Regions from separate parts of the Variovorax sp. P4_B11 genome, predicted to be linked through region 1. Evidence: predicted binding sites of a transcription regulator. Region 1 holds the regulator's gene; each other region holds the start of a gene.
The links. The regulator sigma-54, encoded in region 1, starts transcription at its own class of promoters, with help from an activator protein. The targets are predictions, from matches to a motif close to TGGCANGNAANCTGCTTT.
Positions count from the first base shown of each region.

Region 2: the regulator sigma-54 is predicted to act here: its motif matches at 1,971-1,988, upstream of hmpA (NO-inducible flavohemoprotein).
Region 3: the regulator sigma-54 is predicted to act here: its motif matches at 2,574-2,591, upstream of glnA (type I glutamate--ammonia ligase).
Region 4: the regulator sigma-54 is predicted to act here: its motif matches at 2,558-2,575, upstream of nifB (nitrogenase cofactor biosynthesis protein NifB).

Region 1 is NZ_JBFUHO010000010.1:80,103-84,313, forward strand. Features, by position in the region: gene AC1DYD_RS12395 (YceI family protein) at 1-177, shown strand, start outside; gene AC1DYD_RS12400 (phospholipase D family protein) at 208-1,812, opposite strand; gene AC1DYD_RS12405 (RNA polymerase factor sigma-54) at 1,815-3,395, opposite strand; gene lptB (LPS export ABC transporter ATP-binding protein) at 3,409-4,203, opposite strand; gene lptA (lipopolysaccharide transport periplasmic protein LptA) at 4,200-4,211, opposite strand, start outside.
Region 2 is NZ_JBFUHO010000014.1:23,170-27,380, forward strand. Features, by position in the region: gene AC1DYD_RS14890 (porin family protein) at 1-735, shown strand, start outside; gene hmpA (NO-inducible flavohemoprotein) at 743-1,933, opposite strand; gene norR (nitric oxide reductase transcriptional regulator NorR) at 2,061-3,689, shown strand; gene selD (selenide, water dikinase SelD) at 3,694-4,211, opposite strand, start outside.
Region 3 is NZ_JBFUHO010000005.1:225,695-229,905, forward strand. Features, by position in the region: gene AC1DYD_RS08155 (sterol desaturase family protein) at 1-780, shown strand, start outside; gene AC1DYD_RS08160 (EI24 domain-containing protein) at 820-1,692, shown strand; gene AC1DYD_RS08165 (competence/damage-inducible protein A) at 1,689-2,489, shown strand; gene glnA (type I glutamate--ammonia ligase) at 2,637-4,052, shown strand.
Region 4 is NZ_JBFUHO010000033.1:48,739-52,949, forward strand. Features, by position in the region: gene AC1DYD_RS25360 (IscS subfamily cysteine desulfurase) at 1-291, opposite strand, end outside; gene nifA (nif-specific transcriptional activator NifA) at 609-2,315, shown strand; partial or broken gene AC1DYD_RS25370 (cysteine synthase B) at 2,323-2,439, opposite strand; gene nifB (nitrogenase cofactor biosynthesis protein NifB) at 2,619-4,211, shown strand, end outside.

The DNA.
Region 1 (4,211 bases):
CTCAAGGCCAACCGCTTCAACTGCTACCTGAGCCCGCTGATCAACCGCCAGATCTGCGGCGGCGACTTCGAGACCACGGTCGAGCGCAGCCAGTGGGGCATCAACTGGGGCCTGGCCTTCGGCTTCGAGGACAAGGTCAGGCTGCTGGTGCAGGTCGAGGCGGTCAACATCCAGTGAAGCGGCGCGCGGGCCCGGGGCCCGCGGGTTCTACAGCAGGCTCTCCGGCGCCAGCGGCGCGAGCAGTTCCAGCATCACGCGGTCCCACAGGCCCGCGTCGGGCTCGACGGTGAGCACCGGGTCGGCACCGTCTTCCATCGTGACCCATTCGAGACCTTCGCTGCCTTCGGCAAAGCGCACCCGGTAGGCGCCCTGCTGCTTCAGCACGTCGAGCAGCTTGAGCATCTGCTGCGCCATCTCGGGGCTGGCGATGAAGAGGCCGATCTCGGTGTTGTGGTTGTCCGAGCGCGGGTCGAAGTTCATCGAACCCAGGAACAGCGCGCGGCGGTCGAAGATCGCCGCCTTCGCATGCAGCCGGCCGACCTGCGAGCCGAACAGCCCGAGCCGCACGCTGCGCTTGGTGCGCGCCGAGCTCAGCTCGTGGATCTCGACGCCGAGGCGCAGCATGTCGGGCCGGTAGCGCCGGTAGCCGGTGTGGACCAGCGGCTCGTCGGTGGCCGCGAGCGAATTGGTGACGACGCTGATCCGGACCCCGCGGCCGCGGACCTCGCGCATCACCTCGAGCCCGGCCTTGCCCGGGATCAGGTAGGGCGACACCAGCGTGACTTCGGAACGCGAGCGCCGCATCTGCTCGATCACGTTGTAGCGCACGCTGTCGACATCGAGCAGCGGCACGCCGCCATAGGACGCGGTCTTGCCGACTACGCGGTCGGGCGCGTCGGCATAGGCCTCGGCCAGGGTCCAGATCAGGTCGAGCCGGGCGCCGTCCTTCAGCTCCGGCCCCAGCGGCGCGTAGCCCAGGACGTCGTTCGGCGCCGGCGGCCGCGGCGCCGGGGTGTTGGCGGGGCCGGTGGCCTGCTCGAAGCGCCGCTGCAGTTCCTCGGGCGTCAGCGAGGAAGCGACCACGGTGCCGATCGGCCGCACGTAGGGGCTGTTCCAGTAGAGATCGAAGAGGCTGCCCAGGCGCTTCGCCAGCGCACCGGCGACGAAGGTGTCGATGTCCAGGAAGTTCGCGCCCGCGGCCTGCGCGAAATATTGGCTGCCGATGTTGCGCCCGCCCGCCACCGCCATCGTGCCGTCGGCGATGAAGAGCTTGTTGTGCATCCGGCGGTTCACGCGGTCGAAGTCGAACAGCGAACGCGAGAAGCGCTGCACCATGCTGCCGCGCCCGGCCGGGAACGGATTGAACAGGCGCAGCTCGAGGTTCGGCGTCGCGGCCAGCGCCAGCAGCAGCTCGTCCTCGCCGGAGGTGTAGAGGTCGTCCATCAAGAGCCGCACGCGCACGCCGCGCAGCGCCGCGTCGCGCAGGCTGCGCAGGAAGTAGCGGCCGGTCTCGTCGTTCTCGATCTGGTAGTACTGGACGTCCAGCGTGCGCTCGGCGCGGCGCGCCAGCTGCAAGCGCGTGTCGAGCGCGAAGTCGCCGCCGGGCATCAGCCGGAAGCCGCTCAGGTCGGGATCGGGCGCGGAGGCCTTGGCGATCCGCCCCAGCGTGGTGGCCGTGGAGGCCGCGATCGCGCTCGATGGCTGGCGCTCGAAATCGGCCGGCAGCATGGCGCAGCCGCCGGCCAGCACGGTCGCCGCCACGAGTGCCGCGCCGAGCCACCCGCGCACCCTCAGGCCCCGGCCGAGAGGCATCGCTAGAGTGCCTTGCGCAGATTGGCCGGCGCGATGCGCAGGGCCTCGCGGTATTTCGCCACCGTGCGGCGCGCGCATTCGATCCCCTGCTCCTTGAGCATCTCGGAGATCTGGCTGTCCGACAGCGGCTTCTTGAGATCCTCGGCGCTGACGAACTGCTTGATCAGCGCCCGCACCGCGGTGCTCGACGCGTTGCCGCCGGTCTCGGTGCCCAGCGCCGAGCCGAAGAAGTACTTGAGCTCGACCGTGCCGTAGGGCGTCGCCATGTACTTGGCGGTGGTCACGCGGCTGATGGTCGACTCGTGCAGGCCGAGCTCGTCGGCGATCTCGCGCAGCACCAGCGGCCGCATCGCCAGCTCGCCGTGCACGAAGAAGCTCTTCTGCCGCTCGACGATCGCGTTCGACACCCGCAGGATGGTGTCGAAGCGCTGCTGGATGTTCTTGATGAACCAGCGCGCCTCCTGCAGCCGCTGCGACAGCGCCTGGCTGCCTTCGCCCTTGTGCTGCTTGAGCGCACCGGCGTAGATGTCGTGCACGCGCAGCCGCGGCATGACCTCGGGGTTCAACATGACGCGGAACTTGGTGTGGGTGCCGTTGCCGATGCGCGTGACGATCACGTCGGGGATCACGACGTTGCGTTCGACGTCGACGAAGCGGCGGCCGGGCTTGGGCTCGAGCCTGGCGATCAGCTGCAGGGCCGCGCGAACCTCTTCCTCGTTGCTGCGCGTGAGGGTCGCGAGACGCTTGAAGTCGCGCCGCGCCAGCAGCTCCATCGGCTGCTTGCAGATCGCAATGGCCGTCTCGCGCACCTGCGCCTCGTCGGCGCTCTCGCCGGGATGCGCCAGCGCGCGCAGCTGGATCGTCAGGCACTCGCCGAGGTTGCGGGCGCCGACACCGACCGGCTCCAGGCTCTGCAGCAGGCCAAGCGCGACCTGGAAGTGGTGCACTAGGTCGTCGAACTGGTCGTTGTCGTCGCCGGCCAGGCCCGAAGCCAGGGCCGGCAGCGAATCCTCGAGGTAGCCGTCGTCGTTGAGCGACTCGATCAGGAAGCGCAGCGCGGCGCAATCGGTCTCGCTGAGCCGCAGGCCCAGCGCCTGCCGGTGCAGGAAGGATTGCAGCGACTCCTGGCTGCGCGCCAGCTCGGTGGCGTCGGTGCGCTCGTCGTCGCCCAGGTTGTTGGTGCGCGCCGGGGCGTCGCCGCCCCATTCGCTGTCGTCGGGCGCCAGGTCGACCGTGCCGTCGCCTTCCCAGTCGGGCTCGGCGTCGACGGCGTCGGCGGTGGCCGTCTCGGTTTCGGACGCGGCGACCGCGACTTCGGCCGGCGCCGATGGGCCCGGCGCGAAATCGCCCTCGACTTCGGCCTGCCGATCCTCGTCGCGCACCGGCGCATCCGCCGATTCCAGGCCGAATTCCTCGCGCGCCGCCTCCTCGGCAGTGCGCTCGAGGAACGGGTTGTCGTCGAGCATCTGTTCGACTTCCTGGCTCAGCTCGAGCGTGGACAGTTGCAGCAGCCGGATCGACTGCTGCAGCTGCGGCGTGAGCGCCAGGTGCTGGGAGACGCGAAGCGAAAGCCCCTGCTTCATCGAGATTGGGCTCCTACATCCGGAAGTGTTCGCCCAGGTACACGCGCCGTACCTCGGCGTTGTCGACGATCTCCGAAGGCGTGCCTTGTGCCAGCACGTGCCCGTCGCTGATGATGAACGCGTGATCGCAGATGCCCAGCGTTTCACGCACGTTGTGGTCGGTGATGAGCACGCCGATGCCGCGCTCCTTCAGGAAGTTGATGATCCGCTGGATCTCGATCACGGCGATCGGGTCGATGCCCGCGAAGGGTTCGTCCAGCAGGATGAAGCGCGGCTGGGTCGCCAGCGCCCGCGCGATCTCGACCCGGCGGCGCTCGCCGCCGGACAGCGACAGCGCCGGCGAATCGCGCAGGTGGTCGACCCGCAGGTCGGCCAGCAGTTCGGCGAGACGCTCTTCCATGCGCGCCTTGCCGAGCGACACCATGCGGCCCTGCTCGTCGGGCTCGCTCTGCAGTTCGAGCACGGCGCGCACGTTTTCCTCGACCGTCAGCTTGCGGAAGATCGAGGCCTCCTGCGGCAGATAGCTCAGGCCCATGCGCGCGCGGCGATGGATCGGCATGTGGGCGATCGGCTCGCCGTCGATCATGATGTCGCCGGCGTCGGCCCGCACCAGCCCGACGATCATGTAGAAGGAGGTGGTCTTGCCGGCGCCGTTGGGGCCCAGCAGGCCGACCACTTCGCCCTTCTGCACGGCCAGCGACACGTCCTTGACGACCTTGCGGCTGCCATAGCTCTTTTGCAGGCTGCGCGCCTCCAGCCGGCTGCCCGGCTGGCCGTCGCTGGCACTGATCCCGGCTGCTTCGATCACTTCTTGAA
Region 2 (4,211 bases), on a different contig from region 1:
TTCACCTTCTGCGGCCTCGGCGCCACGCTGGCATGCCTGCCGGTGGCGGCCCAGAACATTCCATCGACCAACGACTGGCAGTTCGAATTCGTGCCCTATCTGTGGACGGCCGGTGTCCGCTCGGACTTCAAGTTCGGCCCGCTGCCCGGCAGCACCGTCTCGGTGAATTCCATGACCCTGCTGAAGGCGCTTGAATTCGGCGCCATGGGCACGCTGGAGGCCCGCAAGGGCGACTGGGGCGGCTTTCTCGACATGCAGTACATCAAGCTCGGCGTCTCCAATCAGGTCGCCGGCGGGCTCCTGGGCGGCTACGACGTCGACTACGTGCAGCAGGTCTACACCCTGGCCGGCACCTACCGCGTGCTCAACGGACCGGTGGCGGTCGACGTGCTCGGCGGCGGCCGCTACGCCAATGTCAAGGCCGACGTGAACATCTCGCCGAGCCTGCGGGGTCTGGGAGGCCAGATCGAGGACTCGGGCGGTGCCTGGAACGGCATCGTGGGCGTGCGCGCCCTCATGCCGCTCAATGACAAGTGGTCTCTGCTCGGCTACCTGGATGTGGGTGAAGGCAGTGCGACCTCGAGCTGGCAGGCCCTGGCCGGTGCCAGCTACCAGTATTCGCCCACCGTGTCGCTGAAGTTCGGCTATCGCTACCTGAGCTACACGTTCGACGACCGCGTGCTCAACAAGATCGCGTTGGGCGGTCCCTACTTCGGCGCCGGCTTCAAGTTCTGAAGAGGCCCTATTCGAGCGCCGAGGCCGGCCCGAAGAACTCGTAGCGGGCCTGCCGATCCGGCACGCCCAGGGTTCGCAGCGCGCTCTTCACCTGCTGCATGAAGGGCTTCGGGCCGAGGAAGTAGGCATCGATGTCGCGCGTCGCCGGCAGCCACTGTGCAAGCTTCTGGGCGTCGAGCCGGCCCACCGCGTGCGGTGCATCGGCTTGCGCTGCGTCCCTGGCAACCTCCTCGTAGCAATAGAAGCGCTCGAGCTGCGGGTGCTTGTGCGCCAGCGCATCGATGGCTTGGCGGAAGGCGTGCACGCCGCGGGTGCGTGCGCAATGGATGAAATGCACGGCGCGCGAGGTCTTCAGCGCAGCCTCGAGCATCGCCAGCGTCGGCGTGATGCCGACGCCGCCGCTGATCAGCACCAGCGGCCGCTCGCTGGCCTCCAGCGTGAAGGCGCCCGCAGGCGGGAACAGCTCGACCGTGCCGCCTTCGCCGAGCTGGTCGTGCAGGTAGTTGGACGCCAGGCCGCCGGCTTCGCGCTTGACGCTGATGCGGTAGGTCTTGCCGTTCGGCGCCGCCGACAGCGAGTAGTTGCGGCGGATCTCCTGGCCGTCGACCACCAGCCGCAGGCCGATGTACTGGCCGGGCTTGAAGTCGAGGATCGGGCCGCCATCGGTCGGCGCGAGATAGAAGGAATGGATCTCCTCGCTCTCGACCTCTTTCTTCACCACCGTGAACGACCTGGCGCCGCGCCAGCCGCCGGGCCCGTCGGCGCGCTCGTCGTAGGCCTGCTTCTCGGCGCCGATCAGGATGTCGGCAAGCTGGCCGTAGGCGGCGGCCCAGGCGGCGATGACCTCGTCGGTGGCGATCTCGGCACCCAGCACCTCGCGGATCGCGCGCAGCAGGCAGGCGCCGACGATCGGATAGTGCTCGGGCTGCACCTGCAGCGCGACGTGCTTGTTGACGATCTGGCCGGCGAGATCGCCGAGCGCCTCGAGCCGGTCGATGTTCTTCGCATACATCAGCACGCCGTTGGCGAGCGCACGCGGCTGTTCGCCGCTGGCCTGGTGGGCCTGGTTGAAGAGCGGCCGCACTTCCGGATGCTCGCCGAGCATGATCCGGTAGAAGTGGGTCGTCAGCGCCTCGCCGCCGGTTTCGAGCAGCGGCACGGTGGCGGTGACGATGGACTTTTGTTGGGTGGTCAGCATGGAAGGGTTCCTGGAGTGCACATTGAATGTCTTGTGCACTGCAATACCCGTTCCAGGCGCACCCGCCAGGAAAATCAATGACTTGGCGCGATCAGTGTCTCTTTGACCCAGCTAACATCGTGTCTCAATGACTCATCAACGTGTCCATCTGACTGCCGACAAGCTGCTCGAGGCGGTTGCGCCGCTGTTGGCGGACATGGGCGCCGGCCTGCCCGGCGAGGAACTCTACCGCCGCCTGCTGCAGGCGCTGCGCCTGCTGCTGCCCTGCGATGCGGCGGCGCTGCTTCGGCTGGAGGACGGCAGTCTGCTGCCGCTGGCGGTCGATGGCTTGAGCCGCGACACGCTGGGCCGCCGTTTCCGGATCGCCGAGCACCCGCGCTTCGCTGCGCTGCTGGGAGCGGGCGGGCCCTTGCGCTTTCCGTCCGACAGTCCGCTGCCGGACCCGTACGACGGCCTGGTGGAGGGCGTGCACGGCGGCCTCGACGTGCACGATTGCGTCGGCTGCCCGATCCAGCTCAACCAGCGGATCTGGGGCCTGCTGACGCTCGACGCGCTGCAGGCCGACCGCTTCTCGCGCGGAGACCTGGCGGCGCTGCAACTGTTCGCGAACCTGGCCGCAGCGATCGTGACCGTGGCCGGCCGCATCGAGCAGCTCGAGAACCGGGTCGCGCTCGAGAGCCTGCGCGCGGAGGGCTTCAGGCTCGCCGCCGCGCCGCGGGCGCGCGAGCTGATCGGGCGCAGTGCGGCCATGCGCCAGTTGCTGGCCGACATCCGGCTGGTCGCCGGCAGCGAGCTGTCGGTGCTGATCCAGGGCGAGACCGGCGTCGGCAAGGAACTGGTCGCGGAGGCGATCCATGCCGGCTCGGCGCGGGCGGCGCGACCGATGATCAGTCTCAACTGCGCAGCCTTGCCCGAGACGCTGGTCGAGAGCGAACTCTTCGGCCACGTGAAGGGCGCCTTCACGGGCGCCACCGGCGACCGGCCGGGCAAGTTCGAGCTGGCCGACGGCGGCACGCTGTTTCTCGACGAGGTCGGCGAGCTCTCGATGCCGGTGCAGGCCAAGCTGCTGCGTGTGCTGCAGAGCGGCCAGCTGCAGCGCCTGGGCTCCGACCGCGAGCACCGCGTGGATGTGCGCCTGATCGCGGCCAGCAACCGCGATCTCGCCGAAGAGGTGCGGGCCGGGCGGCTGCGGGCCGACTTCTATCACCGCGTGAGCGCCTATCCGCTGCGTGTGCCACCGTTGCGGGAGCGGGGCCGCGACGTGCTGCTGCTCAGCGGCTTCTTCCTCGAGGAGAACCGTTCCCGTCTCGGCGTCGGCGCCGCCCGGCTGGATCCGAGCGCGCAGGCGGCGCTGCTGGCCTATGGCTGGCCGGGCAACGTGCGCGAACTGGAGCACTTGCTCGGCCGCAGCGTGCTGAAGGCGCGCGCCCGGCACCCGCAGCGGCCGCGCATCCTGAGCCTGGGCGCGGAAGACCTGGAACTGGAGGCGCACCCCGGCAATGCACTGTCGGCCGCGGGCGACGCCACGGTGGCCGGGCCCGACAGTGCGGCCGGCAGCGGGCGAGAGGGCGAATTGCTTCAGGACGCGGTCGATGCGCTGAAGCGGGAACGGGTCCGCACGGCGCTCGCGGCGCATGGTTTCAACCGGGCGGCGGCGGCGCAGTCGCTCGGCCTCGACCGCGCCAACCTGATCCGGCTGGCGAAACGGCTGGGTGTCGCGCTGGAGCCGCCCGGCCAGGGGTCGCGCGCACCGTGAGGCTTCAGGCCAGGATGCGCAAACCCGCGGCACCGGCTTCGGTATGGCCGATCGCCGCCGCGGCACCGAAGCCTTCGCTGCGGAAGATCTCCAGCACCGCATCGACCACCTCGGGCGCGCAGCTCACAAGCAGCCCGCCGGCGGTCTGCGGGTCGCTCGCCAGCGCCTGCGCGGTGGCGGGCAGGCCCGCGGCGAGTTCCACCTCGGCGCCGTAGCCGCTCCAGTTGCGGCTCGAGGCGCCGGTCACGAAGCCTTCGGCGGCCAGCGCCTCGACACCCGCGAGCAACGGCACTTTCGACCACTCGACCACGGCCCTCAGTCCGGCCCCGCGCGCGAGTTCGAGCGTGTGGCCGGCCAGGCCGAAGCCCGTGACGTCGGTCAATGCATGCACGCCTGGCAGCGCCGCCAGCGCGATGCCCGGCGTGTTGAGCCGGGTCGTGCTGTCGATCAGTTGGCGGTAGCCGGCCTCCGGCAGCTGTTCCTTCTTGAGCGCCGCCGAGAGCACGCCGACGCCCAGCGGCT
Region 3 (4,211 bases), on a different contig from region 1:
CCGGTCGAGCCGGTGGTCGACCGGCGCGCGATCCGCATCGACATCCTCTATACGCTGATCCACCGGCTGGGCCTGTTCCGGCTGGCGATCTTCTTCGCCGTGCAGCCGGTGTTCGACGACCTGCTGGGCATGGCGCGCGCGGCCGGCTGGGGCAGCATGCACCTGGACGAACTCTGGCCGGGCGTGACCGACGTGCCCTGGGTTGCGTTTGCGATCTACCTGGTGGTGCTGGATGGGGTGGAGTACCTGATCCACCGCGGCCAGCACCGTTTCCGCTGGTGGTGGGCGCTGCATTCGCTGCACCACTCGCAGCGCCAGATGACGATGTGGAGCGACGACCGCAATCACCTGCTCGACGACCTGATCCACGACGCGATCATCGTCGTCGTGGCGCAGCTGATCGGCGTCGCGCCGGGGCAGTTCATCGCCATCGTCGCTTTCACGCAGCTCAGCCAGAGCCTGCAGCATGCCAACCTGCGCCTCGGCTTCGGTGCCCTCGGCGAGCGCCTGTGGATCAGCCCGCGCTTTCACCGCGTGCACCATTCGATCGGCATCGGCCATGAGTCCGGGGGGCCGAAGACGCTCGGCGGCCACAACTTTGGCGTGCTGCTGCCTTGGTGGGACATGCTCTTGCGGACCGTCAACTTCGAGGATCGCTACGACGCCACTGGCATCCGCGACCAGGTCGAGCCCGACGCCAAGGGCCGGGTGCGCGACTACGGACGCGGCTTCTGGGCCCAGCAATGGCTCGGACTCCGGCGCCTGTTCGGCAGGGATTGAGGGCGCCGCGTCACGCGCTGGCGTTATCCTCGGCACCCGATGCGTCTTCTCCTCGATTCCTTCTGGCGGTCGGTCGCCTATTGCCTGCACCCGCGGGTGATCGTGCTGTCGCTGCTGCCGCTGGGCCTGATGGTCGCGCTGGCGGCGGTGTTCGGCTATTTCTACTGGGACGCCGCGGTCGCCTGGACCCGCGAGTCGCTCGATGCCTGGCCCTTGCTGGCCAGCTTCTGGAGCTGGATCGGGCGCTTCTTCTCGGGCGACGTGGCGTCCGCGCTGGCGCCGCTGGTGGTGGTCTTCGCTGCCACGCCGCTGATCGTGGTGGTGTCGCTGCTGGTCGTGGCCGGCGTCATGGCGCCGGCGCTGACGCGGCTGGTGGCCGAGCGGCGCTTCGCCAGCCTGGAACAGAAGAAGGGCGCCTCCTTCTTCGGCAGCGTGGCTCGTTCGATCGGCTTGACCGTGCTGGCGCTGTTGGCGCTGGTGGTGTCGATGCCGCTGTGGCTGATTCCGCCGCTGGTCCTCATCCTTCCGCCGCTGATCTGGGGCTGGCTGACCTACCGCGTGATGAGTTTCGATGCCCTGGCCGAGCATGCCAGCCCCGAGGAGCGCGATACCTTGCTGCGCGCCCACCGGCTGCCGCTGCTCGGCATCGGCGTGCTCTGCGGCTACCTCGGCGCCGCTCCCAGCATCGTCTGGGCCTCGGGCCTGCTGTTCGCCGCCGCCTTCTTCGTGCTGGCGCCGCTGGCGATCTGGATCTACACGCTGGTGTTCGCCTTCTCGGCATTGTGGTTCGCCCACTACTGCCTCGACGCCCTGGCGCAACTGCGGGCACAGCGCGCAACGGCGGCCCTCTCGACTTCCACCCCCGGGCTGGCCGATGCCAGCGCGGCCGCCAGCCAATGGAGTGCCCCATGAGTCGTGCTTTCGGTCTGATCGTCGTCGGCGACGAAATCCTGTCGGGCAAGCGCATCGACAAGCACATGCCCAAGGTCATCGAGCTGCTCGCCGCGCGCGGGCTCGAACTGGGCTGGGCCGAGTACGTGGGCGACGTGCCGGCGCGCATTACGTCGGCGCTGGGCCGCGCCTTCGCATCGGGCGACATCGTGTTCTCCACCGGCGGCATCGGCGCCACGCCCGACGACCACACGCGCCAATGCGCGGCCGCGGCACTGGGCGTGCCGCTGGCACTGCACCCCGAGGCCGAGGCGCTGATCCGCGAGCGCATGCAGGACACGGCGCGCGAGCAGGGCACGGTCTACGTGCCGGATCGCCCGGACAACATCCACCGCCTCAACATGGGCGTGTTTCCGCTCGGCGCGAAGATCATCCCCAACACCTACAACAAGATCCCCGGCTTCAGCGTCGGCGACGTGCACTTCGTGCCGGGCTTCCCGGTGATGGCCTGGCCGATGATCGAGTCGGTGCTCGACAGTCGCTATGCCGGCTTGTTCGCGCGCGGTCGCGCCGCCGAGAAATCGGTGATCGTCTACGGCGCCATGGAGGCCACGCTGACGCCGCTCATGCAGGCCGTCGAGCGGGATCATCCGGGCATCAAGGTGTTCAGTCTCCCGAGCGTCGACCACCCGGAGCACGGGCGCCACATCGAACTCGGCGTCAAGGGCGACGCCAGCCGGGTCGAGGCGGCCTACGCCCAGTTGCTGGCAGGCCTGCACGGCTTTGAGGCACGCCTCGGCCCCGAAATGGTGCGTTGAAACTGCGTGCACCAAACTGGTTACAAATTGCCTTGTTTTGGGTGATGCCCAGCCTGCCGCCGCGCTGTCCGCGGCAGTGACAATGGGCATAGAAACTGCATTCCGAATCCCGTACTTCCAACCACTGTCCATACCAAGGAGAACCTGATGGCCAAGACCGTCGCCGACGTACTCAAACTCGTGAAGGAAAACGAGGTCAAGTTCGTCGATTTCCGCTTCACCGATACCCGCGGCAAAGAACAGCACGTGACCGTGCCTGTGTCTGCGTTCGATGAAGACAAGTTCACTTCGGGCCACGCTTTCGATGGCTCCTCGATCGCCGGTTGGAAGGGCATCGAAGCATCGGACATGCAGCTCATGCCCGATCCGAACACGGCCAACATCGACCCCTTCTTCGAAGAGACCACCCTGATCCTGACCTGCGACGTGGTCGACCCCTCGGACGGCAAGCCCTACGAACGCGACCCGCGCTCGCTGGCCAAGCGCGCCGAGGCCTACATGAAGGCTTCGGGCCTGGGCGACACCGCCTTCTTCGGACCGGAACCCGAGTTCTTCGTGTTCGACGGCGTGCGCTGGTCCAACGACATGTCGGGCTGCTCGGTCAAGATCGAATCCGAAGAAGCCGCCTGGAACACCGGCAAGGAATTCGAGCACGGCAACACCGGCCACCGTCCGGCGGTCAAGGGCGGCTACTTCCCGGTGCCCCCGGTCGACAGCTTCCAGGACATGCGCTCCGAGATGTGCCTGGTGCTCGAATCGCTGGGCATCCCGGTCGAAGTGCATCACCACGAAGTGGCCAATGCCGGCCAGATGGAACTCGGCACCAAGTTCAGCACGCTGATCCAGCGCGCCGACTGGGTCCAGCTGCAGAAGTACGTGATCCACAACGTGGCCCACGCCTACGGCAAGACCGCCACCTTCATGCCGAAGCCGATCGTCGGCGACAACGGCTCCGGCATGCACGTGCACCAGTCGGTCTGGAAGGACGGCAAGAACCTGTTCGCCGGTGACGGCTACGCCGGCCTGAGCGACTTCGCGCTGCACTACATCGGCGGCATCATCAAGCACGCCCGCGCGCTGAACGCCATCACGAACCCCGGCACCAACAGCTACAAGCGCCTGGTGCCCGGCTTCGAAGCCCCGGTCAAGCTGGCCTACTCGGCCAAGAACCGCTCGGCCTCGATCCGCATCCCGTTCGTGGCCAACCCGAAGGGCCGCCGCGTCGAAGCGCGCTTCCCGGATCCGCTGATGAACCCGTACCTCGGCTTCGCGGCGCTGCTGATGGCCGGACTCGACGGCGTCGAGAACAAGATCCACCCGGGCGAAGCCGCCAGCAAGGACCTGTACCACCTGCCGCCGGAAGAAGACGCGCTGATCCCGACCGTCTGCCACAGCCTCGACCAGGCGCTCGAGTACCTCGACAAGGACCGTGCCTTCCTGACCAAGGGCGGCGTGTTCACCGACGCGTACATCGATGCCTACATCGACCTCAAGATGCAGGAGGTCACGCGCTTCCGGATGGCCACCCATCCGGTCGAGTTCGACATGTACTACTCCTTGTGAGACCTTGCGGGACAGACCAGGAAACTGCCCAGCAGTGAATGGAATCCGGGCTGGCGCCCGGAGCGTTAAAAAAGGACGGCTGCGGCCGTCCTTTTTGTTTGGTCGGGAACATCCGGGCCGGATCTGTTTCGAATTGCATGAAAATGCCGGTTTGCGGCG
Region 4 (4,211 bases), on a different contig from region 1:
CGCCACGCCCTTGATGGCGAGGTTGTTCGATTCGGTGGCACCGGAGGTCCAGACGATCTCGCGCGGATCGGCATTGACGAGGGCGCAGACCTGCTCGCGCGCCAGCTCCACGGCTTCTTCCGCGGCCCAGCCGTAGGCATGCGAGCGGCTCGCGGGATTCCCGTACATCTCGGTCAGGTAGGGAATCATCCGGCTCGCCACGCGGCGGTCGACCGGCGTGGTGGCCGCGTAGTCGAGATACACCGTGCGGGCGGTGCGGGAAGCGGCTTCGTCGCGAACGGGTTCCGGCATGGCGGGCTCCTGGAATGTGAGGAAGGACGCAGCCTGTTTCGCAACTTCGATGCCATGCGCTTTTTCCTGTCAAACAGGTGTTTCGGAGGACTGTTTGTTGGCTTTGTGCGCGGTCCGCGCGGCCGGTCGAAGCGCGCATGTCTCGTTTGTCGTAAATGTGTGTTTCACGGGCGCTCGGCGCGCGGGGTGTGCGATGCCGCTGGGTATGTTTCTTGCGTGAGACGCGGCCAAGGTTGTTGCGTTGTCAGGGCGTCCGTTTCCGGTGCGTTTCCTGGCTCGATGCAACAGGTCCGGTGTCGCACGAGAACGGGACTCCCATGATGAAGATGCAAGCGATTGAAGCTCGACGCGAGCTCGATGCGGTCTACGAGGTCAGCAAGACGTTGGCCACTTCGCTGGATGTCGCCAAGACCTTCCGCGAAGCCTTGAACTATCTGCTGCACGCCTTCGACTGGCGCCGCGCCTTTGTCGTGCTTGCCGAGCCCGATGGCAAGCTGCACGGCCTCTGTGCGGTCGGCCTCTCGCGCGAGGAGCAGGGACGCCTGCGCTTCGCGCCCGGCGAAGGCATCGTGGGCCGCGTCTACGCGAGCGGCATGCCGGCCATGGTGCCCGACGTGTGCGCCGAACCCCTGTTCCTCAACCGCACGGGGGGCGCCGACCAGATGCCGGGTGCCACCGTCGCGATGCTGGGCATGCCCATTCGCGCGGACCGCCGCACCGTGGGCGTGCTCGCCATCGACTGTCTCAATCCCGGCGAGCGGCGCGTCTTCGCGGATGAGCTGCAGCTGCTCAAGATGGTGGCCACGCTGATGGGCCAGGCGTTGCTGCTGCATCGCAGTGTCAGTGCCGCGCACGACGCCATGCAGGACGAGGTGCGCCGCATGCACAAGGTGCTCAAGCCCGGCCGCCAGCTGGACCAGGTGGTGGGCGTCTCCGCGCCGATGCAGGAAGTGTTCGAGCAGGTCCACCAGGTCGCGCCGGCGCGCACCACCGTGCTGCTGCGCGGCGAAAGCGGCACCGGCAAGGAGGTGATCGCGCGTGCCATCCACAACCTCTCTCCGCGCAAGTCCGAGGCCTTCGTGCGCGTCAACTGCGCGGCGCTCACCGAATCGCTGCTGGAGAGCGAGCTGTTCGGCCACGAGAAGGGCGCCTTCACCGGCGCCCAGGGCCAGCGCAAGGGGCGCTTCGAGATGGCGCACGGCGGGACCCTGTTCCTCGACGAGATCGGCGACATTTCGGCTTCGTTCCAGGCCAAGCTGCTGCGCGTGCTGCAGGAGCGCGAATTCGAGCGCGTGGGCGGCAACGCGGCGGTGAAGGTCGACGTCCGCCTGATTCTTGCCACCAACCGCAGTCTCGAGCGCATGGTGCAGGCCGGCGAGTTTCGCGCCGACTTGTACTACCGCATCAATGTGGTCAGCATCCAGTTGCCGCCGCTGCGCGAGCGGCGCGGGGACATTCCGGCCATGGCGCAGCATTTCCTGGAGCGCTTCAATCGCGAGAATTCGCGCAACGCCCGTTTCGACACGGCGGCGATGCGTGTGCTGACCAGCTGCTACTGGCCGGGCAACGTGCGCGAGCTCGAGAACTGCGTGGAGCGCACGGCCACCATGTCGCACGGCGATGTCATCACCGACCTCGCCTTTCCGTGCCAGGGAAACCGCTGTCTGACCCAGGTGCTGCATCACATCGATCGCGAAGACGCCGTGCGGCCCGGCCGGCTGGCCGATATTCCCGTCACCGAAGTGCCGATGGCGCCGCCGCGTTCCGGCGCCGATGTCGCGACACCGGGGGCCACCGAGCCGGTGCCGATGCCCGACGGCGAAGCTGCCGCGCAGGGCATCCTGCCGAATCCGGCCGCTCAGCCGGCCGACGATGGCAAACCCGAAGGCGAGCACGAACGCCTGATCTGGGCGATGGAGCATTCCGGCTGGGTCCAGGCCAAGGCCGCGCGCCTGCTGAAGATCTCGCCGCGCCAGATGGGCTACGCGCTGCGCAAGCACGAGATCGAGGTGCGCAAGTTCTGAGCGACCCCGGAAACACGCCCGTCGACCGATAGCGGTCGCCGCGGTCGCCGCGGTCGCACGCCATGAGCACGATGGCGGCGTTCTCCACCTGCGCGCTGATCCGCAGCGCGAGCCGGCAGGCGCCGGGCGTGCAGTGTGGCCTTTGTCGCATCGCTGACAGGGCTTGGCGCAATTGTGGGAGCTGTCGGGTACGACACACCCGACAAATCGTTCAGGCCATTGATTTCAAAGGACTTTTTACGTGGCACGAATTTGGCTTTAAGACCCTCATGCGGCCACCGTCGGTCGCGAGAAAAGGTCACCATGCAAGCCAGTACGCACGCCGGTTCCATGCCAGCCATGACCTATGTCGGCATCGGCCAGATCAAACCCCTCGGCGCCGCGATCGCGCTGCCTGAAACCGGCGGCGGCTGCGGCACGTCCGGCGGCGAAGGCAAGGCCAGTTGCGGCAGCTCCGGCGGGCCTGACGACATGCCGCAGGAGATCTGGGACAAGGTCAAGAACCATCCCTGCTATTCAGAAGAAGCGCATCACCACTACGCGCGCATGCATGTGGCGGTCGCGCCGGCCTGCAACATCCAGTGCAACTACTGCAACCGCAAGTACGACTGCAGCAACGAGTCGCGCCCCGGTGTCGTGTCGCAGAAGCTCACGCCCGAACAGGCGGTGAAGAAGGTCGTCGCGGTGGCCAGCGAGATTCCGCAGATGACGGTGCTGGGCATCGCCGGCCCCGGCGATTCGCTCGCGAGCCCGAAGAAGACCTTCGACACCTTCCGGATGCTGCAGGAGCAGGCACCCGACATCAAGCTGTGCCTGTCGACCAACGGTCTGGCGCTGCCCGACCTGGTCGACGAGATCTGCAAGTACAACATCGACCACGTCACGATCACCATCAACATGGTCGACCCGGTGGTGGGTGCCAAGATCTATCCGTGGATCTTCTGGGAGCACAAGCGCGTGACCGGCGTCGAGGCCGCGCGCATCCTGCACGAGCGGCAGATGCTGGGCCTGGAGATGCTCACTGCGCGCGGGGTGCTGACCAAGATCAATTCGGTGCTGATCCCCGGCATCAACGACGAGCACCTGATCGAAGTCAACCGCGAGGTGAAGAAGCGCGGCGCCTTCCTGCACAACATCATGCCGCTCATCTCGGAGGCCGAGCACGGCACGCACTTCGGGCTCACCGGCCAGCGCGGCCCGAGCGCGCAGGAACTCAAGGCCGTGCAGGACGCCTGCATGGGCGGCGCCAACCTGATGCGCCACTGCCGCCAGTGCCGCGCCGACGCGGTCGGCCTGCTGGGCGAGGACCGCAGCGAGGAGTTCACGCTCGACAAGATCGAAGAGATGGAAGTGGTCTACGACCTCGACCGCCGCCGCGCCTACCAGGACAAGGTCGAGGTCGAACGCCAGGCGCAGTTCGCCGCCAAGCGCGAGGCGCTGGCCGAAGCGGCAGCCATCGACGTGGCCGACGACCTGAAGGTGCTGGTCGCCGTCGCGACGAAGGGCGGCGGCCGCGTGAACGAGCACTTCGGCCACGTCACCGAGTTCCAGATCTTCGAGGTCTCGGCGGCCGAAGCGCTGTTCGTCGGCCATCGCCGCGTCGACCTCTATTGCCAGGGCGGCTTCGGCGACGACGAGCAGCTGCCGTCGGTGGTGCGCGCCATCAACGACTGCCACGCCGTGCTGGTCGCCAAGATCGGCGCCTGCCCGAAGGACGAACTCGCCCAGGCCGGCATCGAGCCGGTCGACCAGTACACAGGCGAGTTCATCGAGAAGGCGGCGCTGGCCTGGTTCAACGACTACCGCGGCCGCATCGCCAGCGGCGCCATCGTGCACCAGGACCGCGGCGACGCGCAGATCCGCCAGGGCGCCTTCACGGGCGTTGCCGAAGCGGCC